One region of the Bacillus sp. N5-665 genome, then DNA from elsewhere that is predicted to be linked to it. Evidence: riboswitches for the same ligand, from Rfam matches in the RefSeq annotation. Region 1 holds a riboswitch; each other region holds the start of a gene.
What was found. A riboswitch is a leader RNA that binds a small molecule or an ion and turns the genes downstream of it on or off. The one in region 1 is predicted to bind thiamine pyrophosphate.
Positions count from the first base shown of each region.

Region 2: linked by a shared signal. The riboswitch ahead of tenA (thiaminase II) and the one ahead of tenA (thiaminase II) in region 1 are both predicted to bind thiamine pyrophosphate.
Region 3: linked by a shared signal. The riboswitch ahead of thiM (hydroxyethylthiazole kinase) and the one ahead of tenA (thiaminase II) in region 1 are both predicted to bind thiamine pyrophosphate.
Region 4: linked by a shared signal. The riboswitch ahead of MNO09_RS28810 (MTH1187 family thiamine-binding protein) and the one ahead of tenA (thiaminase II) in region 1 are both predicted to bind thiamine pyrophosphate.

Region 1 is NZ_CP093325.1:4,778,614-4,780,822, reverse strand. Features, by position in the region: gene MNO09_RS27195 (SH3 domain-containing protein) at 1-484, opposite strand, end outside; TPP riboswitch at 754-865, shown strand; TPP riboswitch at 926-1,029, shown strand; gene tenA (thiaminase II) at 1,112-1,807, shown strand; gene MNO09_RS27185 (ABC transporter ATP-binding protein) at 1,776-2,209, shown strand, end outside.
Region 2 is NZ_CP093325.1:2,945,222-2,947,430, reverse strand. Features, by position in the region: gene ddlB (D-alanine--D-alanine ligase) at 1-803, shown strand, start outside; TPP riboswitch at 876-981, shown strand; gene tenA (thiaminase II) at 1,104-1,793, shown strand; gene MNO09_RS17820 (heterocycloanthracin/sonorensin family bacteriocin) at 2,087-2,209, shown strand, end outside.
Region 3 is NZ_CP093325.1:5,112,485-5,114,693, forward strand. Features, by position in the region: gene thiE (thiamine phosphate synthase) at 1-96, opposite strand, end outside; gene thiM (hydroxyethylthiazole kinase) at 113-919, opposite strand; TPP riboswitch at 992-1,101, opposite strand; gene topB (DNA topoisomerase III) at 1,379-2,209, shown strand, end outside.
Region 4 is NZ_CP093325.1:5,106,802-5,109,010, forward strand. Features, by position in the region: gene MNO09_RS28800 (ABC transporter substrate-binding protein) at 1-113, opposite strand, end outside; gene MNO09_RS28805 (ABC transporter permease) at 110-883, opposite strand; gene MNO09_RS28810 (MTH1187 family thiamine-binding protein) at 855-1,175, opposite strand; TPP riboswitch at 1,277-1,378, opposite strand; gene MNO09_RS28815 (methyl-accepting chemotaxis protein) at 1,440-2,209, opposite strand, start outside.

The sequences.
Region 1 (2,209 bases):
ATGCTTTTTGTACGTAACCTGTTTTGCCATTATGTAAAATTTTATACCACTCGCCTTGTTCTTCTTGAATGGTAATGAATTTTCCATTTGGTAATACATCTAAAATTGAAGATTCTAAATTAGGTTCAGAACGAACGTTTAATGCATTGGCATTAACGATGTATTGATTATTAGATTGAAGTTTGTTTTTTAGTAGAATAGCATCTTTTTGTACGTAACCTACTTTATTATTAACAGATACTTTATACCAGCCATTAGTTGTTTCAAGTATGTTCACTTTCGTATTAAAGCGAATTGTATCAATTGATGAGCTATTTGCGTTATCTTTTGTATGTAAGGCTACTTGATCGACTTTGACATATCCAGTTTTCACATTAGATAATTGTTCAGCGTTGGCTGTTTGTACATTTGTTTCTCCCATAGAAGGAAGTAAAGAGGCAATTGCGACAGTAGTTGCTGTTAAAGCAGTAGCTTTCATATTCATATAATAGAGACCTCCTCTAGTTGTATAGTTGTAATTTTATTATAGTATAAAGATATAATATAGTGGGTGTATTCACATAAATGTAATATGAAATCAATATAAAAATAAATTTTTTGAGGATAATGATTCCTTTTTATCCGATTAATTAGGATAATAATTTCTAAGATAGAATATAAGTAGTATATAGTTTTGTTATTTTGTTGACAATTGAGAAAATTAAAACAGTTGATGATGTCTTATTACGATGTTATACTGACAGTGATAATTTCATAGTTTGCTAGGAGAGCTGGTGTTGCCAGCTGAGAGTAGGCCGTAAGCCTTTGATCCTTTTCATTACCTGATCTAGATTATGCTAGCGTAGGGAAGCAATTCGGACACTAATAATAAGTCCCCGTTTCTTTGCGTATAGAAACGGGGCTTTTTTGTTTGAAAATTTCATATTGAAACCACTAGGGGTGCTTGTTGTGCTGAGAGAGGAATAATCCTTAACCCTTATAACACCTGATCTAGGTAATACTAGCGAAGGGAAGTGGAGCAACGAATAAATTATAATTTTATTTGCTGTAACCACTTCTTATTTAGAAGTGGTTTTTTATTTAGATATATAAATCGAAAGGGGATAGAGAAATGAAATTTTGCGATAGATTATTAGAAACTGTACAACCAGTTTGGGAGATGAGTCATAATCATCCGTTTGTAGTAGGTATGGGGGATGGCACGTTAGAAAAAGATAAGTTTCAGTATTACATTATTCAAGATTATTTATATTTGTTAGATTATGCAAAGCTATATGCGATTGGTGTTGTAAAAGCAACGAACCCACAAGTAATGGGGAAATTTGCTGAACAAATTGATGGCATATTAAATGGAGAAATGACAATCCATAAACAGTATGCAAAAAGACTTGGAATTTCTATAGAAGAGATAGAGTCTGCAAAGCCATCTGCTAAAAATTTAGCTTATACAAATTACATGATGTCTGTATCTCAAAATGGCACACTTGCGGAATTAATAGCAGCACTTCTTCCATGTATGTGGAGCTACTGGGAAATTGGAAAGCGTTTAAATGATATTCCTGGAGCAAGAGATCATGAGTTCTTTGGTGAGTGGATTCAAGGATATAGTTCTGAAGAATACGGTAACCTTTGTATTTGGTTAATCGATTTATTAAATGAAATGGCAGTTGGAAAGTCTGAAAAAGAGCTAGATCGATTAGAGGAGATTTTCCTATATTCCAGTCGATTTGAATATTTATTCTGGGATATGTCCTATCGTAAGGAGATGTGGGGATTTGAGGAGCAAGAACATACTACAGTTTCATAATGTTTCTTTTCATTATGATGAGAAACCAATCATCAATGAATTAAATGCTTCTATACAAGATAAAGAGTTTGTAAGTATTATCGGACCGAGTGGATGCGGGAAAAGTACTCTATTTCGCCTTATTACAGGTTTAGAAGAAGTAAGTACTGGGCAGATAGAGCTGACAGAAACGAAGAGCCATCCTGTAGGGTATATGCCCCAAAAAGATATGCTCCTGCCGTGGCGAACGATTATTGAGAATGCTGCTCTGCCGCTAGAGTGTCAAGGTGTACAGAAGAAAGAAGCACAAATAAAGGCCAAGGAACTGCTACATAAATTTGGCTTACAAGGGTATGAGACAAAATATCCGAAAGATTTATCTGGTGGTATGAGACAACGCGTATCTTTTATTCGAACTTTATT
Region 2 (2,209 bases), 1.8 Mb from region 1:
TTACGTTAAATGAAAAAATAGATTTAATCGAAAAAGCGAAAGACATTGATTTTGCGCTGCTCGCATTACACGGAAAATACGGAGAAGATGGGACGGTTCAAGGCACGCTTGAAAGTTTAGGTATTCCTTATAGCGGGAGCAATATGTTATCTAGCGGTATGTGTATGGACAAAAATATTTCGAAAAAGATTTTACGCTATGAAGGTATAGAAACACCCGATTGGATTGAACTTACAAAAATGGCGGATCTAAATCTTGATGAATTAGATAAGTTAGGATTTCCGTTAGTGGTAAAACCAAACTCTGGTGGATCAAGTGTTGGGGTAAAGATTGTATATGATAAAGATGAATTAATTTCAATGCTGGAAACTGTGTTTGAATGGGATTCTGAAGTAGTAATAGAGAAGTATATAAAAGGTGATGAGATTACATGTTCAATTTTTGATGGAAAACAGTTACCTATTATTTCAATCCGACATGCAGCTGAGTTCTTTGATTACAATGCAAAATATGATGATGTTAGTACAATTGAAGAAGTTATCGAGCTTCCAGCTGAATTGAAGGAACGTGTAAACAAAGCGTCACTGGCTTGTTATAAAGCATTGAAATGCAGCGTTTATGCAAGGGTGGATATGATGGTAAAGGACGGAATTCCATATGTAATGGAGGTTAATACATTACCAGGGATGACACAAGCAAGTTTACTACCGAAAAGTGCAGATGCAGCTGGTATTCATTATAGTAAACTATTAGATATGATTATTGAAACTTCATTAAAAGTAAGAAAAGAAGAAGGGTTTTAAGTAGCAGTATCATGAATGTTTTTGACAGTAACATGAAGTATGTTATGATGAATACAATACGAAAATTAAATATTTATCCACTAGGGGGGCCTATTATAGGCTGAGATCAAACGAGAATTTGAGACTCTTAGTACCTGATCTGGTTAATACTAGCGTAGGGAAGTGGGAAGACATTACTATTTTATGAATAAATACTGTCACTTTCACTTTCTTTACGTTTGTAAAGAAAGTTTTTTTATTTTACAGATTTAATAACTGTGGGTAAATACTTAAATTTTATACTTTATTGGAGGGATTTAAATGAAATTTTCACAATCATTACGTCAAGAAGTAGATTCAATTTGGGAAGCTAGTTTTCATCACCCTTTTGTAAAACAACTTGGTGAAGGAACTTTAGATTTAGCTAGTTTTCGCTATTATGTGCTTCAAGATTCATATTATTTGAGTCACTTTGCTAGAGTACAAACTTTAGGAGCTGCAAAAGCACTGGAATTAGAAACAACAGCTCGTATGGCACACCATGCTCAAAATACATACGAGGCGGAATTATCTTTACATGAGAATTTTGCGGAGAAACTTGGGATAACACAAGAAGAAAAAGATAATTTTATCCCTGCTCCAACTGCATACGCTTATACTTCACATATGTATCGTGCTGCGTATGAAGGACATTTAGGCGATATCATTGCAGCAATTTTACCTTGCTATTGGTTGTATTATGAAATTGGTGAGCGTTTAAAAGAGTATCAGCCAGAAGAGCCAATTTATAACGAATGGATTTCTGCTTATGGATCTGATTGGTTCCGTACGCTAGTTGAAGAGCAAATTACAAGATTAGATACTATCGCTGAAAACGTAACAGAGTCTGACCGTAAGCGAATGAAACAGCATTTCATTATTAGCAGTCAATATGAATATTCATTTTGGAAAATGGCTTATACTTTAGAAAAGTGGCCAGTGAATACAGAAGTAGAAGATGTCATTGGATAATGAGTAGGGGTATTGCTATACATAGGTATGGATAATACCTATGTATATGATTTCATAAAAGAAGTATCGCAAAAAGACGCATCAATCTAAGTGCGTCTTTTTTCAATTTATAAAAATGAGCCTATGGAAAAATAACCTAAAAATAGGTATATGAACAAGGTGCATTATCTAGTGATAGGTCATATTTTGTAGGGGTACGTATTGAACTTAGTTTATAGCGCTATTTCTACTTAGATTTAACGAACAGAAATATAGGAAAGCATTGAAAAGGTTGAAGTTTATAAACGGAGGTCATGAAAATGAATAAGTTTCAACAAGAACTACAAGCGTTAAGCCTTAATGATTACCAATCTGGAAATATTGTGTATTGGGACCAGCAAAACCAATATCCATATTACTATATTGAAGATGATGCT
Region 3 (2,209 bases), 330 kb from region 1:
CAATACTTGTAGTGGCTCCTTCGCACAATTGTTACTTCCCATAATAAAATATACTGATAATAATCTAGACATTTCAGCCTTTGTAATACGCGACATCTAGTTCCCCTCCTTACTATATAAGCTCAATCTTCCCATACTTCTCAATATCATCTGAAGTTGTATTTGCTAACTGATTTAAAAATTCAATTTGGAAACTACCAGGTCCCTTTTCCACTGTCTTAACAGCTGCCAGTTCCGCAGCTACACCATAAAACGTTAATGCCGCTACTGCTGCCTTTACATAATCCTTTTCTACTGCTACAAATGCTCCTATTACAGAAGTTAGTAAACAACCAGTTCCCGTAACCTTCGTTAAAATAGAGTGACCATTTCGAATAAGAATCGCTCGCTCTCCATCTGTAACAACATCTTCTTTTCCAGTAATCACCGCTACTGTATTTAATTCATCCGCTGCCTGCCTTGCAATACTTACGACATTGCCATTTCCAGCACCGGCGTCTACCCCTTTAATTTCCCAGCTCTCATTAATAACGTTTGCTATTTCAGCTGCATTTCCGCGAATAATCGCTAAATCAATTTCAGCCGGAATATGTCTCGCAACTTCTGTTCGATACGATGTTGCTCCTGCACCAACTGGATCAAACAGTACTGGTACATTGTTCACATTTGCTGATTTACCCGCAAGTAACATCGCTTCTACTTCTTCAGGACGAAGTGTCCCCATATTTAATACTAACGCTCCAGCAATGCTAGCCATTTCTGCTACTTCTTCTTTTGCATACGCCATTACAGGCGATGCCCCTAACGCTAACAAACCGTTAGCTGTAAAGTTTGTTACAACAACATTTGTAATATTATGAACGAGCGGATTAGATTCTCTCACCAAATCCACTACTTTACTAATTTCTTTCATATTCATCCTTCTCATCCCCTAACTATTGTGATGGGAGATACACAAAAGGGCACTTTGCGCGTACGCAAAGTGCCTGAACATGTGCTTTTACACTCTCCCTACGCTGGCATTATCCAACAGGTTCAAATGGTCAATGACGGATTAGTCATACTCTCAGTTTGCATCCACAAACTCCCATGTGTTTAGTATTCATCTACTTCAAAGTCTACTCTTATTCTACTAAAATAACAAGTTCTTTACTTTTCTATTTAATTATAGAAGAAACTGATAAAACAATAAGCATAATAAATAAGGATCTATTTTTCATAGTCTCATCATATTGCATATTATGTTCTGTCGCTATCATTTGATTTCAAACAGATTTTGTTCACTCCACAAAAAACCGATCAAACATGGAGCGAAACTGAATCTCAAGAAGATGTATGCTATAGTTAACGTATGGAAATTTGAAAGGATGTTTTTAATATGTCAAAAAGCGTTATAATCGCTGAAAAGCCTTCTGTTGCACGTGATATCGCTCGCGTACTGAAGTGCGATAAAAAGGGAAACGGCTACCTTGAAGGTAGTAAATATATTGTAACTTGGGCTTTAGGTCACCTTGTTACATTAGCAGATCCAGAAAGCTATGATGTGAAATATAAAAAGTGGAATTTAGAAGATTTACCGATGCTACCTGAGCGTTTGAAATTAACAGTTATTAAACAAACTGGGAAACAATTTAATGCTGTAAAAAGTCAGCTACTTAGAAAAGATGTAAATGAAATTATTGTAGCGACAGATGCTGGACGTGAAGGCGAATTAGTCGCACGTTGGATTATCGATAAAGTTAAAATACAGAAGCCTATTAAGCGTTTATGGATTTCATCTGTTACTGATAAAGCAATTAAAGATGGTTTTGCAAATTTAAAACCAGGTAAAGCATATGACAATTTATACGCTTCAGCAGTTGCACGTTCAGAGGCTGACTGGTATATCGGCCTTAATGCGACTCGAGCATTAACTACTCGCTTTAATGCCCAGCTGAATTGCGGCCGCGTGCAAACACCTACTGTCGCTATGATCGCTAATCGTGAAGATGAAATAAAGAACTTCAAAGCTCAAACTTACTACGGCATCGAAGCACAAACAACGAATCAGTTAAAACTAACTTGGCAAGATGCAAATGGTAATAGCCGCAGTTTTAATAAAGAAAAAATTGATGGTATTGTAAAAGGTTTAGATAAACATAATGCTACTGTTGTGGAAATTGATAAAAAACAGAAGAAGTCATTCTCTCCTGGTCTTTACGATTTAACT
Region 4 (2,209 bases), 330 kb from region 1:
ACTACTTTTACTTTTTGATCTTTACTTGCACTTTCTTCTTTCTTCGCCGGATTACATCCAGCCACACCTACTGCTAATAAGGCAGCCAACATAACTTTTAAACCTTTTTTCATTTCCTGCCGTCCTTTCTATATATCCATGGTGCTGTTATTCTTGCCATAAACTCCACGATAAAATACAGACATAGTGTCACCATAACAATAATTGCTGCCACACCAAATACTCGGGCTGTTAAAAAGGATTTTGTAGCTCTCGTAAGCATAACTCCTAATCCTTCACTGGCACCGAGCCATTCCCCAATAATCGCTCCCATTACGCTATATGTAACTGCAATTTTTAAACCTGAGAAAAAGTATGGAAGCACTGCTGGAAACTTTACTTTCTGGTAAACTTGCCATTTCGTTGCCTTCATCGTTTGCAACAACTTCAACATATTTTTATCTACTGTTTGAAAACCTTCTAAAATGCTAAGCGCAATCGGGAAGAAACAAACGAGTATTACTACCATTACTTTCGGTAGCATTCCATATCCAAACCAAATAATAAATAACGGTGCAAGTACAACGATTGGAATTGTTTGCGAAATAACAAGCAACGGATTTATTAAAATACGAAATAAAGGGATAACGTCCATAATAATTGCAATACTTGTCCCAATTAAAATTGCAAAGAATAGTCCAATTAAAACCTCTTGCAGTGTTTGCATCGTATTCGGTAATAGTAAATCTTTCATTCCAATTAATTCTTGAACAATGGCAGAAGGCTTCGGTAAAATCCACGGTTCAATTTTAAATAATGAAACAGATCCTTCCCATATCGCTATGAGAAGGATAAGCCAAATTGTTGTAATTATTTTAGATTGCTTCTGGTTTTGCATATTCATCACGGTACTTCCAAACCTTTTCATCTATCGTTACACCAGTGCTTGGACGATAATGGATTTTAATAGAAGTAATCACTTCTTCTGCTCCAGCATCTACACAAGCTTGTTGCGCACGTTTAATGACATCAAGAAGTACATCTAATTCTCCTTCCAGCGTTGTTTCCATTGCTCCTACTTCATAACGAACTCCCGATTGTTGTACAACTTCAATTGCTTTATCAACAACAGAATATACATCTTTTGTTTTTGCTTGTGGTACTACTGAAAATGACATTGTAACTTGTTGTGACATAGTAAAATCCCCCTTATAAAATTAAAATTTTAAAACAAGAAAAGGCTTTCCTACTGCGTAGGAAAGCCTTGTATGCAAGTTATTATAGAATAACATATGCTACATCACTTTAAGTAACTCCCTACGCTGGCATTATCCAGATCAGGTGGAGGGTCGATGTTTATTTACATCCTCTCAGCCAATTGGCTCCCCGGTCCTTAATTCGTTTTCATTGTAGCATGATTTATTTTATTGAACAAACAAAAGCATGTATAATCATTTCATTTAACTTTTAAATTCCCCAATTAACTCTTGTAACTCCTGTGAAAGCCATCTTAAAGAACTCGCTAATTCGGCAATATCTTGTACAGACATTTCCTGTTCTTTCATACTCGTTTCAATATTACTACTACTATTCGCATACATATTTGCGATATGTGATAGTTCATTTACGACACGAACAATATTTTGGCTATTTTGCAATATATCACTTGAATTGCTAAAAACAGCTCTAACTTGATTTGTAACAGATTGTGCTGATTTTGAATTTTTTTCAAAGAAAGCACCACTACTTTGAACAAATTCAATTCCAGATTCTACTTCTTTTGAAGCTTTTTGTATTGAAACAATAGCTTCTTTCGTTTCAGCTTGTGTTTCCCCTATTAATTTTGCTATATCTTTTGCTGATGCTTCCGTCTGCTCTGCTAATTTACTCACTTCATCAGCAACAACAGCAAATCCCTTTCCGGTTGCTTCAGCACGTGAAGCTTCAATAGAAGCATGTAACGCTAACGAATTAGTTTGATTTGAAATACCTGTAATTACAGTTACTATATCACTAATTTCTTTTGATTTTGTTTCCAAAGAATACATAATAGAAGATAAATCTTGTACTGCATTTTGTATTATAATCATTTGATTCATCGTCTTTTCAATAACACCATTTCCTTTTACTGAATGATGCTCCATACCTTCAGACTCTTTCGCCATTTGTTCTGCAGCATTTTTTATCTCTTCCATCTTATCTTCCATTTCATATACAATACCTAAATACT